4 regions of the Streptomyces sp. NPDC004732 genome follow, and region 2 is predicted to be linked to each of the others. Evidence: riboswitches for the same ligand, from Rfam matches in the RefSeq annotation. Region 2 holds a riboswitch; each other region holds the start of a gene.
The links. A riboswitch is a leader RNA that binds a small molecule or an ion and turns the genes downstream of it on or off. The one in region 2 is predicted to bind cobalamin.
Positions count from the first base shown of each region.

Region 1: linked by a shared signal. The riboswitch ahead of ABZV77_RS26815 (prenyltransferase/squalene oxidase repeat-containing protein) and the one ahead of cobN (cobaltochelatase subunit CobN) in region 2 are both predicted to bind cobalamin.
Region 3: linked by a shared signal. The riboswitch ahead of ABZV77_RS13655 (CoA-acylating methylmalonate-semialdehyde dehydrogenase) and the one ahead of cobN (cobaltochelatase subunit CobN) in region 2 are both predicted to bind cobalamin.
Region 4: linked by a shared signal. The riboswitch ahead of ABZV77_RS32080 (cobalamin biosynthesis protein) and the one ahead of cobN (cobaltochelatase subunit CobN) in region 2 are both predicted to bind cobalamin.

Region 1 covers NZ_JBEXJR010000009.1:43,477-47,382, reverse strand. The annotation lists gene ABZV77_RS26820 (SCO2322 family protein) at 1-87, opposite strand, end outside; gene ABZV77_RS26815 (prenyltransferase/squalene oxidase repeat-containing protein) at 84-1,307, opposite strand; cobalamin riboswitch at 1,430-1,564, opposite strand; gene ABZV77_RS26810 (MBL fold metallo-hydrolase) at 1,589-2,644, opposite strand; gene ABZV77_RS26805 (aldehyde dehydrogenase) at 2,847-3,906, shown strand, end outside.
Region 2 covers NZ_JBEXJR010000001.1:820,245-824,150, reverse strand. The annotation lists gene cobN (cobaltochelatase subunit CobN) at 1-2,297, opposite strand, end outside; cobalamin riboswitch at 2,331-2,469, opposite strand; gene ABZV77_RS03385 (cobalamin biosynthesis protein CobG) at 2,575-3,855, shown strand; gene ABZV77_RS03380 (precorrin-8X methylmutase) at 3,852-3,906, shown strand, end outside.
Region 3 covers NZ_JBEXJR010000004.1:307,202-311,107, reverse strand. The annotation lists gene ABZV77_RS13660 (acyl-CoA dehydrogenase family protein) at 1-929, opposite strand, end outside; gene ABZV77_RS13655 (CoA-acylating methylmalonate-semialdehyde dehydrogenase) at 935-2,434, opposite strand; cobalamin riboswitch at 2,645-2,832, opposite strand; gene ABZV77_RS13650 (hypothetical protein) at 2,909-3,181, opposite strand; gene ABZV77_RS13645 (Clp protease N-terminal domain-containing protein) at 3,387-3,536, opposite strand; gene ABZV77_RS13640 (WYL domain-containing protein) at 3,551-3,906, opposite strand, start outside.
Region 4 covers NZ_JBEXJR010000011.1:340,175-344,080, forward strand. The annotation lists gene ABZV77_RS32075 (cobyric acid synthase) at 1-768, opposite strand, end outside; gene ABZV77_RS32080 (cobalamin biosynthesis protein) at 765-1,739, opposite strand; cobalamin riboswitch at 1,849-1,982, opposite strand; gene ABZV77_RS32085 (hypothetical protein) at 2,132-2,362, opposite strand; gene ABZV77_RS32090 (inorganic phosphate transporter) at 2,375-3,673, opposite strand.

The sequences.
Region 1 (3,906 bases), on a different contig from region 2:
GGCGGGCGCGGCGGCGAGGGCGCACAGCAGCGCGGCGAGGAACGCCACGACCACCGGGCGCCCGCGCCGCACACGGCCCCGTGTCACTGCTTCTTCTTGCGGTTGCCGCTGTACAGGAAGCCGATGCCGATGCCCGCGACCATGCCGACGCCGATGATCCACCAGACGCTGACGCCGCCGTCGTCGTCCTTCTCGTCCGCGTCCGACGCGGACGGGGACTTCGACGCGGTCTCCGGGGCCGGGCCCGTGGCGTTCAGCTGCTTGACGAGGTCGGCGCCGCCGAAGTCGCGCGGGTCCATGCCTGCCGCGTGCGCGGCGAAGATCAGCTGGGAGTAGGCGGCGGGGCCCGACTGCTTCGCCCAGTCCGCGGAGTTCTTCGCGAGCCAGTCGGCGGACGCCTCGGCCCGCTCGCTCTGCCCGGCGGCGGCGAGGGCGAGCACGGAGTCGGCGGTGTTGCCGAAGTCCGGCTGGTCCGTGGAGCCCGGCATCGACGACATCAGGTGGTCGTCGGTCTTGCCGAGGGTGTCGAGCAGATAGCCCACGCCGTTGCCCGCGGCCTGCGCGGCGGTGTCCGGCTTCGCGCACTTGGGCGCGGCGGTCTCGGACTTCTTGGGGGCGGAGACGACGAGGCCCTTGCCGAGGCTGCCGAGCACACCGGCGGCGGTGGCGTCGGCGTTCGGCGAGAGCTTGCCGGACTTGGCGTCGGCGAGGCCGAACGCGCCGCCGTCCTTGTCGCAGTCCATGGCGAGCTTCGGCAGCGCGTCGTAGGCGGACTTGCCGTCCTGGGACTTCATCGCCGCCGGGTTCTGGCCCGCCGCGACGAGCGCGCCGACCACGATGCCGGTGGAGTTCGCGTCGCTGGGCAGCCCCGGGTTGTAGCCCCAGCCGCCGTCCTTGTTCTGTACGGACTTCAGCCAGTCGACGCTCTTCTTGACCGTCTTGTCCTGCTTGCCGAGCGCGGCGAGGGCCTGCACGGCGGCGGCGGTGGAGTTGCTGTCGACCGCCGTCTTGGAGTTGCAGGGCTCGGTGGCGTCCGCGCGGTACGCCGCGAAGCCGCCGCTCGCGCACTGCTGGCCGGTGAGCCAGTCCACCGCCTTCGCGGCGGGCTTGACGCCCTCGGTGTCCTGGGCGAGCAGGGCGTACGACTGGCGGAAGACACCGTCGAACTTGGGGTCGGTCTTGCCGTAGAGGCCCGAGGGGAGCGCGGCCGAGGGCGACGGCGTGTCGTCCGCGAAGGCGACCGGTGCTGCGGCCGGGCCGAACACGGCGACGGCGGCCAGAACCGCTGCGCTGCGACGAACGTTCATGATGCGGCGGGTTGCCTCTCCCTGCGGGGAGCGGGGCGGCACGGACCATGCGAGCACGGCTACCGGGCGGCTCCGGCTCCGTATACCTCGACGGTGCCGCTCATCGGGGGCCCCGATGAAGCGAGCCGGTCACGTTCCGCGCCGGGCATTCCGGCTCACGGGTCCCGAAGGTCGGGGCCCGTACACGGCTGCGGGTCAGCGCCGGATTCGCACCGGCTTCCCCCTTGGCGGACGTGAGGACGACGCGCTCACTCTACCGGCCGGTCCGCGCACCTCCCGGGTCACACCGCCACGAACGTGACCGGGTCGCTGCCCGGCACGGCCTCCGCGCGCCCCAGCTTGACCAGGCGCCGCACATGGGCCTCGGCCTCCGAGACGGCGATGGTGCGCGAGCCGTAGGGGATCTCGGCCCAGGGGCGGTTCCACTCCATGCGCTCGGCGATCTGCCAGGGGGTGAGGGGCTCGGCGAGCAGGGTGCGGAGTCCGGTCAGGCGCTCCTCGTGGTGGGTCAGGAGCTCGTGGACGCGGGCGGGCGCGTCGGTGAACGTGCGCTGGTGGGCGGGCAGGACCTCCGCGGGGCCGAGGCGGCCGACGCGTTCCAGGGAGTCCAGGTAGTCGCCGAGGGGATCGGTGACGGTCTCCGAATCGGGGTCCTCGTACAGGCCGATGTGCGGGGTGATGCCGGGCAGCAGGTGGTCGCCGGAGAAGAGGCGGCCGTTGCCGCGCAGGCCCGCCGGGTGGTCCTCCTCCAGATGGAGGCAGACGTGGCCCGGCGTGTGGCCGGGGGTCCAGATCGCGCGCAGGCGGCGGCCGGGCAGGGCGAGGAGCTCGCCGGGGGTGATGGAGCGGTCGGGGAGGGCGGGGGCGAGGCCGGGGAGCTTGCGGGGACGGCCCTCGTCGCGGGCCAGGACCAGCGGGGCGAGGTGGTCGGCGGGCGCGCCTGCGGCGGTGAGCTTGTCCACCAGGTACGCGTACCAGCGGTCCGGCGGGTTCGAGCGGGTGCGGCGGACCACGGACGCGTCCGCGTCGTGCATGGCGAGCCACGCCCCCGAGGCGTCCCGGACCTTGCCGGAGAGGCCGTGGTGGTCGGGGTGGTGGTGCGTGATGACGACGCCGTGCACGTCGGCGACCGCGACGCCGCAGGTGGCGAGCCCGGCGGTGAGGGTGTCCCAGGACGTCGGGTCGTCCCAGCCGGTGTCGACGAGGACCGGTCCCGCGTCGGTGTCCAGGAGGTGGACGAGGGTGAAGCCGAGGGGGTTGTCGGGGATCGGGACCTTGATGCTCCAGACGCCGCCGCCGTGCTCGATCACCGGCGGGTCCGTCACCTGCGGGGTCATGAGGGCCTCGTCTCTGTTCGCCGGGTGCCACCACTATAACTAGAACTAGTTCCAATAGTCGCCCAAGTCGACTGTCTGGAGGCTGTGTTACCCCTTCCGTCCGTGGACTCCACGAACTAGAACTGGTATCAGTTCTGAAACCGTGTCAGGAAACCGGGTCGGGAAACCGCGTCGGGAAGCGCTCCGCAGGAGGCAGTCAGCCATGACCGAGCTCGTGGAACACGGACAGCTGTTCATCGGCGGGGAGTTGGTCGACCCGCTCGGAAAGGACGTCATCGACGTCGTCTCTCCGCACACCGGAGAGGTCTTCGCCCGGGTGCCGCACGCGGCGCCCGCCGACGTGGACCGCGCCGTCGCCGCCGCCCGCAAGGCCTTCGAGCACGGTCCCTGGCCGCGGATGACCCTGGACGAACGCATCGAGATCATCGCGAAGATCAAGGACGGATTCGCGGTGCGCCACGAGGAGATCGCCCGCGTCATCAGCTCCGAGAACGGCACCCCCTACACGTCCAGCGTGATGGTGCAGGCCCTCGCCGCGATGATGGTGTGGGACGCGGCGATCACCGTGGCCCGTGACTTCCGGTACGAGGAGCAGCGCGACGGCGTCCTCGGCAAGCTGCTCGTCCGGCGCGAACCGGTGGGCGTCGTCGCGGCCGTCGTGCCCTGGAACGTCCCGCAGTTCACCGCCGCCGCCAAGCTGGCGCCCGCGCTGCTCGCCGGCTGCCCCGTGATCCTCAAGACCTCCCCGGAGGCCCCGCTCGACGCGTACATACTCGCCGAGCTCGCGGCCGAGGCGGGCCTGCCCGAAGGGGTGCTCTCCATCGTCTGCGCGGACCGCGAGGTGAGCGAGTACCTCGTCGGGCACCCCGACGTCGACAAGGTGTCCTTCACCGGGTCCGTCGCCGCGGGCAAGCGCGTCATGGAGGTCGCCGCCCGCAACCTCACCCGCGTGACGCTGGAGCTGGGCGGCAAGTCGGCCGCCGTCATCCTGCCGGACGCCGACGCGGCGACCGCCGTCGCGGGCATCACCCCGTTCGCCTGGATGATCAACGGCCAGGCGTGCGTGGCCCAGACCCGCATCCTCGTGCCGCGCACCCGCTACGACGAGTTCGCCGAGGCGTTCTCCGCCGCGGCCAGCGCCCTCAAGGTCGGCGACCCCCTCGACCCCGCCACCGAACTCGGCCCGCTCGTCGCCCAGCGGCAGCAGCAGCGGTCCCTCGACTACATCCGCATCGGCCAGGAGGAGGGCGCCAAGATCCTTG
Region 2 (3,906 bases):
ATGGCGGCGACCTGGTCGCCGTGGTCCGCGGCCACGGAGGCCACGGCCGCCGGGTCCCAGTCCGCGTCGTCCATCGCCTGGACCAGGGCGCGGGCCTTGTCCTCGGCCTCGTCGGCGGTGACGCGCGTCGCCGCCGACTCGTCGAGGCCGAGCGCCTCGCGCAGGCCCGGCAGCGCGGTCGTGCCGCCCCAGATCTGGCGGGCGCGCAACACGGCGAGCACGAGGTTCACGCGGTCGGCGCCCGCGGGCGGGTTGCCCAGGACGTGCAGACCGTCGCGGATCTGCATGTCCTTGATCTCGCAGAGCCAGCCGTCGACGTGCAGCAGGAAGTCGTCGAAGCCGTCGTCGTCCGGGCGGTGCTCGAGACCCAGGTCGTGGTCGAGCTTGGCGGCCTGGATGAGCGTCCAGATCTGCGCGCGGATCGCCGGGAGCTTCGCCGGGTCCATGGAGCTGATCTGGGCGTACTCGTCGAGGAGCTGCTCCAGGCGCGCGATGTCGCCGTAGGAGTCGGCGCGCGCCATCGGCGGCACCAGGTGGTCGATGAGCGTGGCGTGCACACGGCGCTTGGCCTGCGTGCCCTCGCCCGGGTCGTTGACCAGGAAGGGGTAGATCAGGGGCAGGTCGCCGAGCGCGGCGTCGGGGCCGCACGCCGCGGAGAGGCCCGCGTTCTTGCCGGGCAGCCACTCCAGGTTGCCGTGCTTGCCGAGGTGGATCATCGCGTCGGCGCCGAAGCCGTTGTCGGACGCGGGCGCCGCGATCCAGCGGTAGGCGGCCAAGTAGTGGTGCGACGGCGGCAGATCGGGGTCGTGGTAGATCGCGATCGGGTTCTCGCCGAAGCCGCGCGGCGGCTGGATCAGGATGAGGAGGTTCTCGCGGCGCAGGGCCGCGAGCACGATGTCGCCCTCCGGGTCGCCGCCCTGGCCGACGCGGGACCGGTCGAGGAACATCTCGCCGGGCGGCGGGCCCCAGTGCTGCTCGACGGAGTCGCGCAGTTCCTCGGGCAGGGTCGCGTACCACCGCTTGTAGTCGGCGGCGGGGATGCGCACCGGGTTGGCGGCGAGCTGCTCCTCGGTGAGCCAGTCCTGGTCGTGGCCGCCTGCGTCGATGAGCGCGCGGATCAGCTCGTCGCCGTCGCCGGAGACCAGGCCGGGGATGTCGGCCTCGGGGCCGAAGTCGTACCCCTCGGCGCGGAGTCGGCGAAGGAGCTCGACGGCGGATGCCGGGGTGTCCAGGCCGACCGCGTTGCCGATGCGGGAGTGCTTCGTCGGGTACGCGGAAAGCACCAGGGCGATGCGCTTGTCGGCGGCCGGGATGTGCTTGAGGCGCGCGTGGCGCACGGCGATACCGGCGACGCGGGCCGCGCGCTCGGCGTCGGCGACGTACGCGGGCAGACCGTCCTCGTCGATCTCCTTGAAGGAGAAGGGGACCGTGATGAGGCGGCCGTCGAACTCCGGCACCGCGATCTGGCTCGCGGCGTCGAGCGGCGAGACGCCCTCGTCGTTCTCCTGCCAGGCCGAACGCGACCCGGTCAGACAGAGCGCCTGGAGGATCGGCACGTCGAGCCCGGTCAGCGCACCCGCGTCCCACGACTCGTCGTCGCCGCCCGCGGAGGCCTCGGCGGGCTTGGTGCCACCGGCCGCGAGGACCGTCGTCACGATGGTGTCGGCGGCCCGCAGCGCGTCGATCAGCTCGGGCTCGGGGGCGCGCAGCGAGGCCACGTACAGCGGCAGTGCCCGGGCGCCCGCGTCCTCGATCGCGCCGCACAGCGCGTCCACGAACGCGGTGTTGCCGCTCATGTGGTGGGCGCGGTAGTAGAGCACCGCCACGGTCGGGCTGTCAGTGCCTTCGGCGCCGTCGGCGCGGGCCGTGCGCTCCAGCGGGCCCCACGACGGGGCGGGGGCGGGCGGCTCGAAGCCGTGGCCGGTGAGCAGCACGGTGTCGGAGAGGAAGCGGGCCAGCTGCTCCAGGTTCGCGGGGCCGCCGTGCGCCAGGTAGGCGTGCGCCTCGGCGGCGATGCCGACCGGCACGGTCGAGGAGGCCATGAGCTGGGCGTCGGGTGCCTGTTCACCGGTGAGCACGACCACAGGGAGACCGGTGGCGATGAGCTGGTCCAGGCCGTCCTGCCAGGCACGGACGCCGCCGAGGAGACGGACGACGACGAGGTCGACGCCGTCCAGCAGCGCGGGCAGTCCTTCGAGGTCAAGACGGGAGGGGTTGGCGAACCGGTAGTCGACCGGACCCCCCGCCGCGCGGGCGCTGAGCAGGTCGGTGTCGGAGGTCGACAACAGCAGAAGCATGCGGGCGCAGGCCTTCCTCGGGGTGTCCGCGCCCCGGGTGGTCGTATGGACGGCAGGAGTTCCTGGCTCGCCCCACTCGGGTGGGGCTCACAGTGGCGGGACCGCGCCGGATTCACACCGGGCTTCCTCCTTCGGGTCCTGGTGGACCCACGCCGTCGCTGGCGTCGACGGACTTGGTAGCCCGCCGCCTGCATAGTAAGTCCTGCCCACGGTCGGCGGGGCGGCCACCTGCCAGAACGGTCCGTCTCGGGAGGCGACCCGCCGGATCCGCGTGGGTATGCTCGCCGCCATGCCGCCCACCCGAGCATCATCCACAAAACAGGGCGAACCCCCCATACGCGACAGGGGTGACGCCTGCCCCGGAGCCCTCCGCCTGCACCGCGCCGACGACGGCCACCTCGCCCGACTCCGGCTGCCCGCAGGACTTTTGACGACACGTCAGGCCGAGGCGCTGGTCACCGCGGCGGAGCGTCTGGCGGACGGCTGCCTCAGCATCACCTCGCGCGGCAACATCGAGCTGCGGGGCCTCGGCGAGACCTGCGGCGGCGAACTCTCCGCGCTGCTCTCACAAGCGGGCCTGCTCCCCTCCGAGCGGCACGAGCGCATCCGCAACGTCGTGGCGTCACCGCTCGCGGGCATCGACCGACTCGGCCATGGTGACGTGCAGTTGTGGGCCCGTGAGCTGGACGGACTCCTGTGTTCCGAGGAGTGGACCACGGAGCTCTCGGGCCGCTTCCTGTTCGCCCTGGACGACGGGCGAGGGGACGTCGTCGGACTCGGCGGCGATGTGACCTTGATCGCAGAATCGGGCGGGACGGCGGTCGTCCGCGTCGGCGGCCTGGCGTTCCGGATCGCCGGAGCCGACGCCCCCCGCGCCGCGCTCACCGCCGCGGGGGCCTTCCACGCCGCCGCGACCGCCGCGGGCAACGGCGCCTGGCGGGTGGGGGAGCTGCCCCGCGAGCACCGCGTGGACCTCGCAGGAGCACTGGAGCGCGCGGGCATCGACGCCGTGCGCACCGAGCCCTGGACCGTCTCCCGAAGCGCCCCGCAGGCACCCGGGGCGATCGGCGACGCAGTCGTCGTGAGCGCCCCCCTCGGCCGCGTCACCGCCGCCCAGTGGCGGGCCCTCCTGCCGCTGCCCGCCGACGAACTGCGCGTCACACCCTGGCGCGGCTTCGTCGTGCCCGGCTTCGCCGACGGGGCCGCGGCCCGCGAGCGTCTCGCCGTACTCGCCGACGCCGGGCACATCACCGACGCCGCATCGCCCTGGCTGGGCGTCGGCGCCTGCACCGGACGCCCCGGCTGCGCCAAGTCCCTCTCTGACGTACGCGCCGACGCCGTCCCCGGCCTCGGCGGCCTGCCCGTCCACTGGTCCGGCTGCGAACGCCGCTGCGGGCACCCGTGGGGCGACTGGGTCGACGTCCTCGCCACCGGCGACGGGCAGTACGAGGTGACGGTGCGCGTCCCCGGCGAGGACCGGACGCCTCTGACGGACGGCACTCTGACCGAGCAGGTCACCACGGCACGTACCACCACGAAACCAACGGCCACGAGATGAGCGAGAGCACAGTGTTCGACTACGAGAAGGACGGCGCGGCGATCTACCGCG
Region 3 (3,906 bases), on a different contig from region 2:
TCCCGGTCGAGCGCGTCGGCGGCCTGGCGCACCAGGGCGCGGGCGGCGGACAGCTCGGTGGCCATGTCGGCGAGCCGGAACCGCAGCGCCTGTGCGTCCAGGAGGGACGCGCCGAACGCCTCACGGTCGGCGAGGTAGGCCACGCTGCGGTGCAGTGCGCTCTGGGCGCCGCCCAGGGAGCAGGCCGCGATGCCGAGCCGTCCGCCGTTGAGGCCGGTCATGGCGATGCGGAAGCCCGCTCCCTCGTCCCCGAGGCGGCGGTCGGCCGGTATGCGCACGCCGTCGAGGAGCACTTGGCGGGTGGGCTGGGCGTTCCAGCCCATCTTCCGTTCGTCGGGGCCGAAGGTGAGGCCGGAGTCGTCCCGTTCGACGACGAACGCGGAGATGCCGCCGGGCCCTTCCTCGCCGGTGCGCGCCATGACGACGTACACGTTCGAGGTGCCCGCTCCGGAGATGAACTGCTTGACGCCGGTCAGGACGTACGCGTCACCGTCGCGTTCGGCGCGGGTCGTCAGGGCCGCGGCGTCCGATCCTGCGCCCGGCTCGGTGAGGCAGTAGCTGCCCAGTGACGCGGCGCTGCACAGGTCCGGCAGCCAGCGGGCGCGCTGGTGCTCGTCGCCGTACCGGTCGATCATCCAGGCGACCATGTTGTGGATGGAGAGGTATCCGGCGATGGAGGGGCAGCCGGTGGCGAGGGCCTCGAAGACGAGGGTCCCGTCGGTGCGACTCAGGCCCGAACCGCCGTGCTCCTCGCGTACGTAGACACCGCCGAGGCCCAGTTCGGCGGCCTTGCGGAGCACGTCCACGGGGAAGTGCTTGTCGCGGTCCCATGCGACGGCGTGCGGTGCGAGGTGTTCCTCGGCGAAGTCGAGCGTCACCTCGGCCAGTGCGAGCTGGTCCTTGGTGAGGGCCGTGGCCATCGTGGTCATCGCCGTCATCCCATCGTCGGGATGGTGAAGTTCGCGCCTTCCCTGGCTCCGGAGGGCCAGCGCGAGGTGACGGTCTTGGTGCGGGTGTAGAAGCGGACGGCGTCGGGGCCGTGCTGGTTCAGGTCGCCGAAGCCGGACCGCTTCCAGCCGCCGAAGGTGTGGTACGCCACCGGGACGGGGATCGGCACGTTGACGCCGACCATGCCCGCGCCGACGCGGCGGGTGAAGTCGCGGGCGGTGTCGCCGTCCCTGGTGAAGATCGCGACGCCGTTGCCGTAGGGGTGTTCGCTGGGCAGGCGCAGGGCTGCCTCGTAGTCCGCGGCGCGGGCCACGCACAGCACCGGGCCGAAGATCTCCTCGCGGTAGATCCGCATGCGCGGCGAGACGCGGTCGAAGAGGGTGGCTCCGGCGAAGAAGCCGTTCTCGTGTCCGGGCAGGGTGAAGTCGCGTCCGTCCACGACGAGTTCGGCGCCTTCGTTGACGCCGATGTCCACGTAGCGGCGGACCCGGTCGAGGGCGTCCCGGCTCACCAGCGGCCCGAAGTCGGCCTCCGGGTCGTCGGACCGTCCGATGCGCAGCTCGGCGACGCGTTCCTTGAGCCGGGTGACAAGCGCGTCGGCGGTCTCCTCGCCGACGGGGACGGCGACCGCGATGGCCATGCAGCGCTCCCCCGCCGAGCCGTACCCGGCGCCGATGAGGGCGTCCACGGCCTGGTCGAGGTCGGCGTCCGGCATCACAATCATGTGGTTCTTGGCGCCGCCGAAGCACTGGGCGCGCTTGCCGTGCGCGGCGGCGGTGGCGTAGATGTGCGCGGCGATCTGGGTGGACCCGACGAAGCCGAGCGCCTGGACGCGCGAGTCCTCCAGGAGGGTGTCCACCGCCTCCTTGCCGCCGTTGACGACGTTCAGGACACCGGGCGGCAGGCCCGCCTCCAGGAACAGCTCGGCGAGCCGGAGCGGCACGGAGGGCGCGCGTTCGGACGGCTTGAGGATGAAGGAGTTGCCGCAGGCCAGCGCAGGGGCCGCCTTCCACAGCGGGATCATCGCGGGGAAGTTGAACGGGGTGATGCCCGCGGTGACGCCGAGCGGTACCCGCAGGGAGTGCACGTCGATGCCGGTGCCTGCGTTGTCGGTGAACTCCCCCTTCTGCAGGTGCGGGATGCCCGCGGCGAACTCCACCACCTCAAGACCGCGTTGCAGGTCGCCGTGGGCGTCGGCGACGGTCTTCCCGTGCTCGCCGGAGAGCGTCCGGGCCAGCGACTCCCGCTCCCCTTCGACGAGTTGCAGGAACCGCAGCATCACGCGGGCGCGCCGCTGCGGATTCCACTCGCCCCATTCGCGCTGGGCGGACTCGGCATCGGCGATCGCCGCGGTCGTTTCCGCCCGCCCGGCGAGCGGCACCTGGGCTTGTACGGAGCCGGAGTTGGGGTCGTACACGTCGGCGAAGAGCCCCGACGTCCCGGGGACGTGCTTGCCGCCGATGAAATGTGTCAGTTCACGGACCATGAGAGCCTGCTCTCGTCAGGTGAGTCCGGGGATGGCACGGCAGGCCGACGGCGCCACCGGGTGAGGTGGGCGGGCGGTTCTGTCGTGGGACGCGAAGGCCTAAGAGCCGTCGTGGAGTCGAGCGCCGGCCGGGGCCGTCGCTCGCTTCGCCGGTTCACCTGGGTCGTGGGTACGGACCGGTGCCATGCGTGTCTGCTCCATCCTCGTGGACAACACGGAACACCCCACGGCCGGTATCCTGACTCCCGGATCAGCGCGCGCTCTCCCGCCTTCCCGACGGAACTTCTCCGTCAGTGGCGTATCGCTCGGCGAGAACGCACTCCCCGGTCACAGTGGCGGGACCGCGCCGGATTCACACCGGCTTCCCTGCACCGCGGGCTATGGTCACGAAGATATAGTTGGACGTCCTAGTAAGTCCACCCCCACCTTTCGGCGACGGCGGCGGTTTCGTCGCGAAGGCGGCCTGCGCGACGCTCACTGACCGCCCTTCAGCTTGATGATCTTCCCGTTCTCGTCGAGCGTGTGATCGCTCCAGTACGTGTCCCACTTGTCCCCGACGTGCTCGGGGACCTTCCCCTCCGGGTAGCGGGCATAGCCCTTCGGCGGCTCTTCCCCGTCGGGCTGGCATGCGGACCCGCTGCTGCCCACCCGCAGAACGGGATACTCGCCGCCACCGCAGGTCGCGTCCTCCATGGAACAGCCGGTCAGCGCCGCGGCCGCCGCCGCTCCCGCCAGCGCGAGCCCCACGAGGGATCGCGCCGACCGGCCACCGGAGACGCGGGACGCCGGGCGAACTCGGATGCTGCTGAGCACAGTTCTTTCCTCTCATCGACCTGTGCGTCCAGCTTGCGCGAGCGGTGGGGTGCGGATCATGAGTACGAGTACTCAGACGGCCTGTGCGCCCTACTTGATCACACCCGTCGACCACTGCTCGTCGTTTACTGCTCGCCGTTTACTGCTCGTCGTCTGCGGTGAGCCGTTCGGTGATCGCCGTCGTGACCGTCTCGTACAACTCGGCGGACGTGAAGCCGAGACTGCGCAGGAGGTGCTCGGTCCCGATGGAGTCGTGCTTCTGCGTCCTGGCGGCCTCCTGGGCCAGCACGATCCCGTGCCGGTTCAGCTCGGTCCATAGAGTGCGGCGATCTCGGCGGCGCGGTCGTGCAGGGAGGTGCGCAGCCACTGCGGGGCCAGGACTTCCGCGAGCGTGGAGAGCTGCCAGAGGGCCCAGGTGGCGTGCCGGGCATCCTGGAAGACCACGCTCAGCCGCAACCAGCCGTCCGCGTCGGCTCCCCTGTCTGCTTCGGCTCCCCTATGTGCCTCGGCTTCTTCGTCTCCTTCGTCGAAGACCGCCAGCGCGGTGCCCACCAGGTCCTTCCGTCCCGCCGGGTCCACCCGTACCCGCACGGTGACTTGGTCGCCGCCGCCGTTCCGGAACCGTGTGTTGCGCTCCTGCCAGGCCCGGTCCAGGTCGA
Region 4 (3,906 bases), on a different contig from region 2:
GACCGGCGGGGCCACCACGGACTCCCGGACGGCGCCCCGCAGGGACACCCGCAGGCCGTCCTCCTCGTCGATGCCGAGCCCGTGCTGGAACGGCAGCACGCCGTACGTGCGCCGCCCGGTGAGGTCGAGCAGCATGTCGAGGCCGGGTTCGAGGAGGGAGACGTCGCCGCGGAACTTGTTGACCAGGTATCCGGCGACCAGCTCCTGGTCCTCGGCGCTGAGCAGCGCCGTCGTCCCGAAGAACGACGCGAACACCCCGCCCCTGTCGATGTCCCCGACCACCAGGACGGGAAAGCGGGCGGCGCGCGCTATGCCCATGTTCACGATGTCGGTGCGCCGCAGGTTGATCTCGGCGGGGCTGCCTGCGCCCTCGCAGATCACGGCGTCGTAGGTGGACCGGAGCTCCTCCAGGCAACCCACGACGGTGTCGAGCAGCGCCGCCTGGCGCCCCCCGTGGTAGCCGCGCGCGCTCATCTCGCCGACCGGTTTGCCCATCAGGACGACCTGGCTGGAGCGGTCGCCGCCCGGCTTGAGCAGCACGGGGTTCATCAGCGCGGTCGGCTCGACGCGGGCGGCCTGCGCCTGCATGGCCTGCGCCCGCCCGATCTCGGCGCCTTCGCGGGTGACGAAGGAGTTGAGGGACATGTTCTGCGCCTTGAAGGGCGCGACGGAGACACCCTTGCGGGTCAGCCACCGGCAGATGCCCGCGGTGACGACGCTCTTCCCGGCGTCCGAGGTGGTTCCGGCGACGAGCAGTCCACCGCTCACGAGGCTCTCCCTGGCTTACTGGATCTGCTGGACCTGCCGGACGTCAGCCGGGCGGCGGCCGCGACGCCGAGGGCCAGCAGGCCCACGCGCCGGGAGAGCTTCACCGCCCGCTCGATGTCCGCCACGCGCACGTCGTGCCCGTCCGCGTTGAGCACGGGCCGGTGCTCGACCCGTCCCGCGTACGAGAGGGTCCCCCCGAGGCGTACGCCCAAAGCCCCCGCGAAGGCGGCCTCGACGGGCCCCGCGTTGGGACTCGGGTGTTTCGCGGCATCGGAACGCCATGCCCGCACCGCCCCCGAGGGCGAGTCCCCAGCGAGCACGGCCAGCGCGGCGGTGAGCCGCGCGCCGGGCCAGCCGAAGACGTCGTCGAGCCGCGCCGAGGCCCATCCGTAGCGCCGGTAGCGCGCGGACTTGTGCCCGACCATCGCGTCGAGGGTGTTCACGGCACGGAAGGCGACGAGTCCCGGCACCCCGCCGACGGCGCCCCACACGAGCGCTCCCACCACGGCGTCTGAGGTGTTCTCCGCGACGGACTCCACGACGGCCCGCGCGATGCCGTCGGCGTCCAGCGCCTGCGGGTCCCGCCCGCACAGATGGGGCAGCCGCTCCCTGGCGACCTCGATGTCACCGGCCTCCAGCGCCCCGCCGACGGCCCGCGCCTCGCGTCCGAGCGAGGTCCCGCCGAGCACGGCCCAGGTCGCGGCGGCGGTCAGCGCCACGGATCCGGCACGCTTCGCGCTTGAGCGGCGTACGAGAGCGGAAGTGAGCGCGGCGGCACCCGCCGCGCCCCCGGCGCAGACCAGGGTGTGCAGCGCGCCCCACCCGCGGTGGTCCCGCCACAGCACCCGCTCGACGGCGCCCGCCGCCCGCCCGAACGCGGCGACCGGGTGGCCCCTGCGGGGATCGCCGAGCAGCAGGTCACCGAGGAATCCGGCGGCGGCGCCGTACGCGAAGTCGCGATCGGCACTCATGGGCTCAGCCCGCCGTCGCGCTGAGGAGAGGACTCGTACTCAGGGAGGGAACCGGCACCGGGCGGCCGCGCATGGCGATATGTCCTCACTCAGGGTGTCCGCGCCCTGGTTCGACGTGATCGGTGGCGAGAGTTCCTGGCTCACGGGGAGGGTTCTCCCCGGTGACAGTGGCGGGACCGCGCCGGATTCGCACCGGCTTCCTCTTCTGCCGCCGTAGTTGGCCCCGGCAGTCCACCACGGTCCCCGAACGCCCGTCAACTCGCCGTTGACCTGCGGCGGGAGAGTGTGTTGGGGCCCACACGGGGGTCCCGACACACGAGTGGGGCGCGGAGCGTTTCGTACGCTCCGCGCCCCATCCGGGAACGCCGTTGCCGACCGGGGGTCGGCTGCCGTCAGGCGACGATCAGATAGATCCCGTACGCCACGGCCGCCGCGCACAGCGCGAAGCAGGCGTACGCGCCGGTGCGCGCCATCGTCGCCGGGCGCCCCCCAGCCGTAGCGGTGGCCGCCTTGTCCTGCTGGGAGAGGCCGACGATGCCGAGCGTGAACAGGCCCACCAGGGCCACCGTCACCGCGAGGCTGACTCCGAAGACGGAGCCGAGAGCTGCCCAGTCGATGCTCATGCTGATCTGTCCTTACACCGTCGCGGGCCGGGCGGGGTCCGCCATGGCGCCGGTCGTGGTTGTGGTCGGGGCCGTGACTCCGGCCTTGACGGACTCGTCCGCGACGGTCGAGGCGGCCAGGGTGCCCGTGGGGGGCGGCGTGACGGCGGCGATCGCAGTGGTCACGACGCCCGCGGGCTCGGCGCCCGTGGTCTCGTCGGCCGGGCGGATCTCGTCGTCGGTGACGTTGGTGTGGTCGATGGCGTTGCGCCGCGAGAGCACCCAGATCACGGCCGAGCCGCCGACGAGCAGCGCGGCGGTGACCGCGATGCCCCAGGGGCCTTGCTTGGTGAGGAACTCGGCGCCCGCGCCGACCAGACCGGCGGCCGGCAGGGTCAGGCCCCACGCGACGAACATCCGGGTCGCGGTCGACCAGCGGACGACGCCGCCCTTGCGGCCGAGGCCCGCGCCCATCACGGCGCCGGAGCAGACCTGGGTGGTGGAGAGCGAGAAGCCGATGTGCGAGGAGGCGAGGATCGCCGTCGCGGCGCTGGTCTGGGCGGCGAAGCCCTGCTGCGGCGCGAGGTCGGTCAGGCCCTTGCCCATCGTGCGGATGATGCGCCAGCCGCCGAGGTAGGTACCGAGCGCGATGGCGATACCGGCCGAGACGATGACCCACATCGGGGGGTTGGCACCGGGGTTCAGGACGCCGCCCGTGATGAGGGCGAGCGTGATGATGCCCATGGTCTTCTGCGCGTCGTTCGTGCCGTGCGCCAGCGAGACGAGACCGGCGGAGGCGATCTGACCCGCGCGGTAGCCCTTGGCGGTGGACTTCTGGTCCGTGTTGCGGCCGATGCGGTACGTCAGGCGCGTGGCCAGCGTCGCGGCGATGCCCGCCACGAGCGGGGCCGCGACGGCCGGGATCAGGATCTTGGTGACGACGGTGCCGCCGTTGATCGACGACCAGCCCATCGACATGACCGCGGCGCCGATGAGGCCGCCGAAGAGCGCGTGGGAGGAACTGGAGGGCAGGCCCACCAGCCAGGTCAGGAGATTCCAGAGAATCGCGCCGACGAGCGCGGCAAAGATGACCTCTGTCTTGAGGCCGTCCTCATTGACGATGCCGCCGGAGATCGTCTTGGCGACTTCCACCGAGAGGAAGGCACCGACGAGGTTCAGCACGGCGGACATGGCCACCGCCGTCTTGGGCTTCAGAGCGCCGGTCGAGATGGTCGTCGCCATCGCGTTGGCAGTGTCGTGGAAACCGTTCGTGAAATCGAACACGAGAGCGGTAACGATCACGATCCCGAGGAGAAGCGTGATGTGTTCCATTTACCCAGGCTTCTGTTGGACGTCAGTGGCATGTTGAACGTAGGCAATCCGGGTGAACGGAAAGTGAACTTGGCCGGGCGGTGCGGTGACCCGAAGTGGAGGCTCATCACTTCGTATGTTCCCGGTGTCCGACAGCGATCGTACGGAGCGACGGCGGGGGGCCCGCAAACTGGGCGGAGTGTCGGGCTCCGCCATCCGGCGGCCACCCCGCGGCCACGCCCCTTCGAACAGCC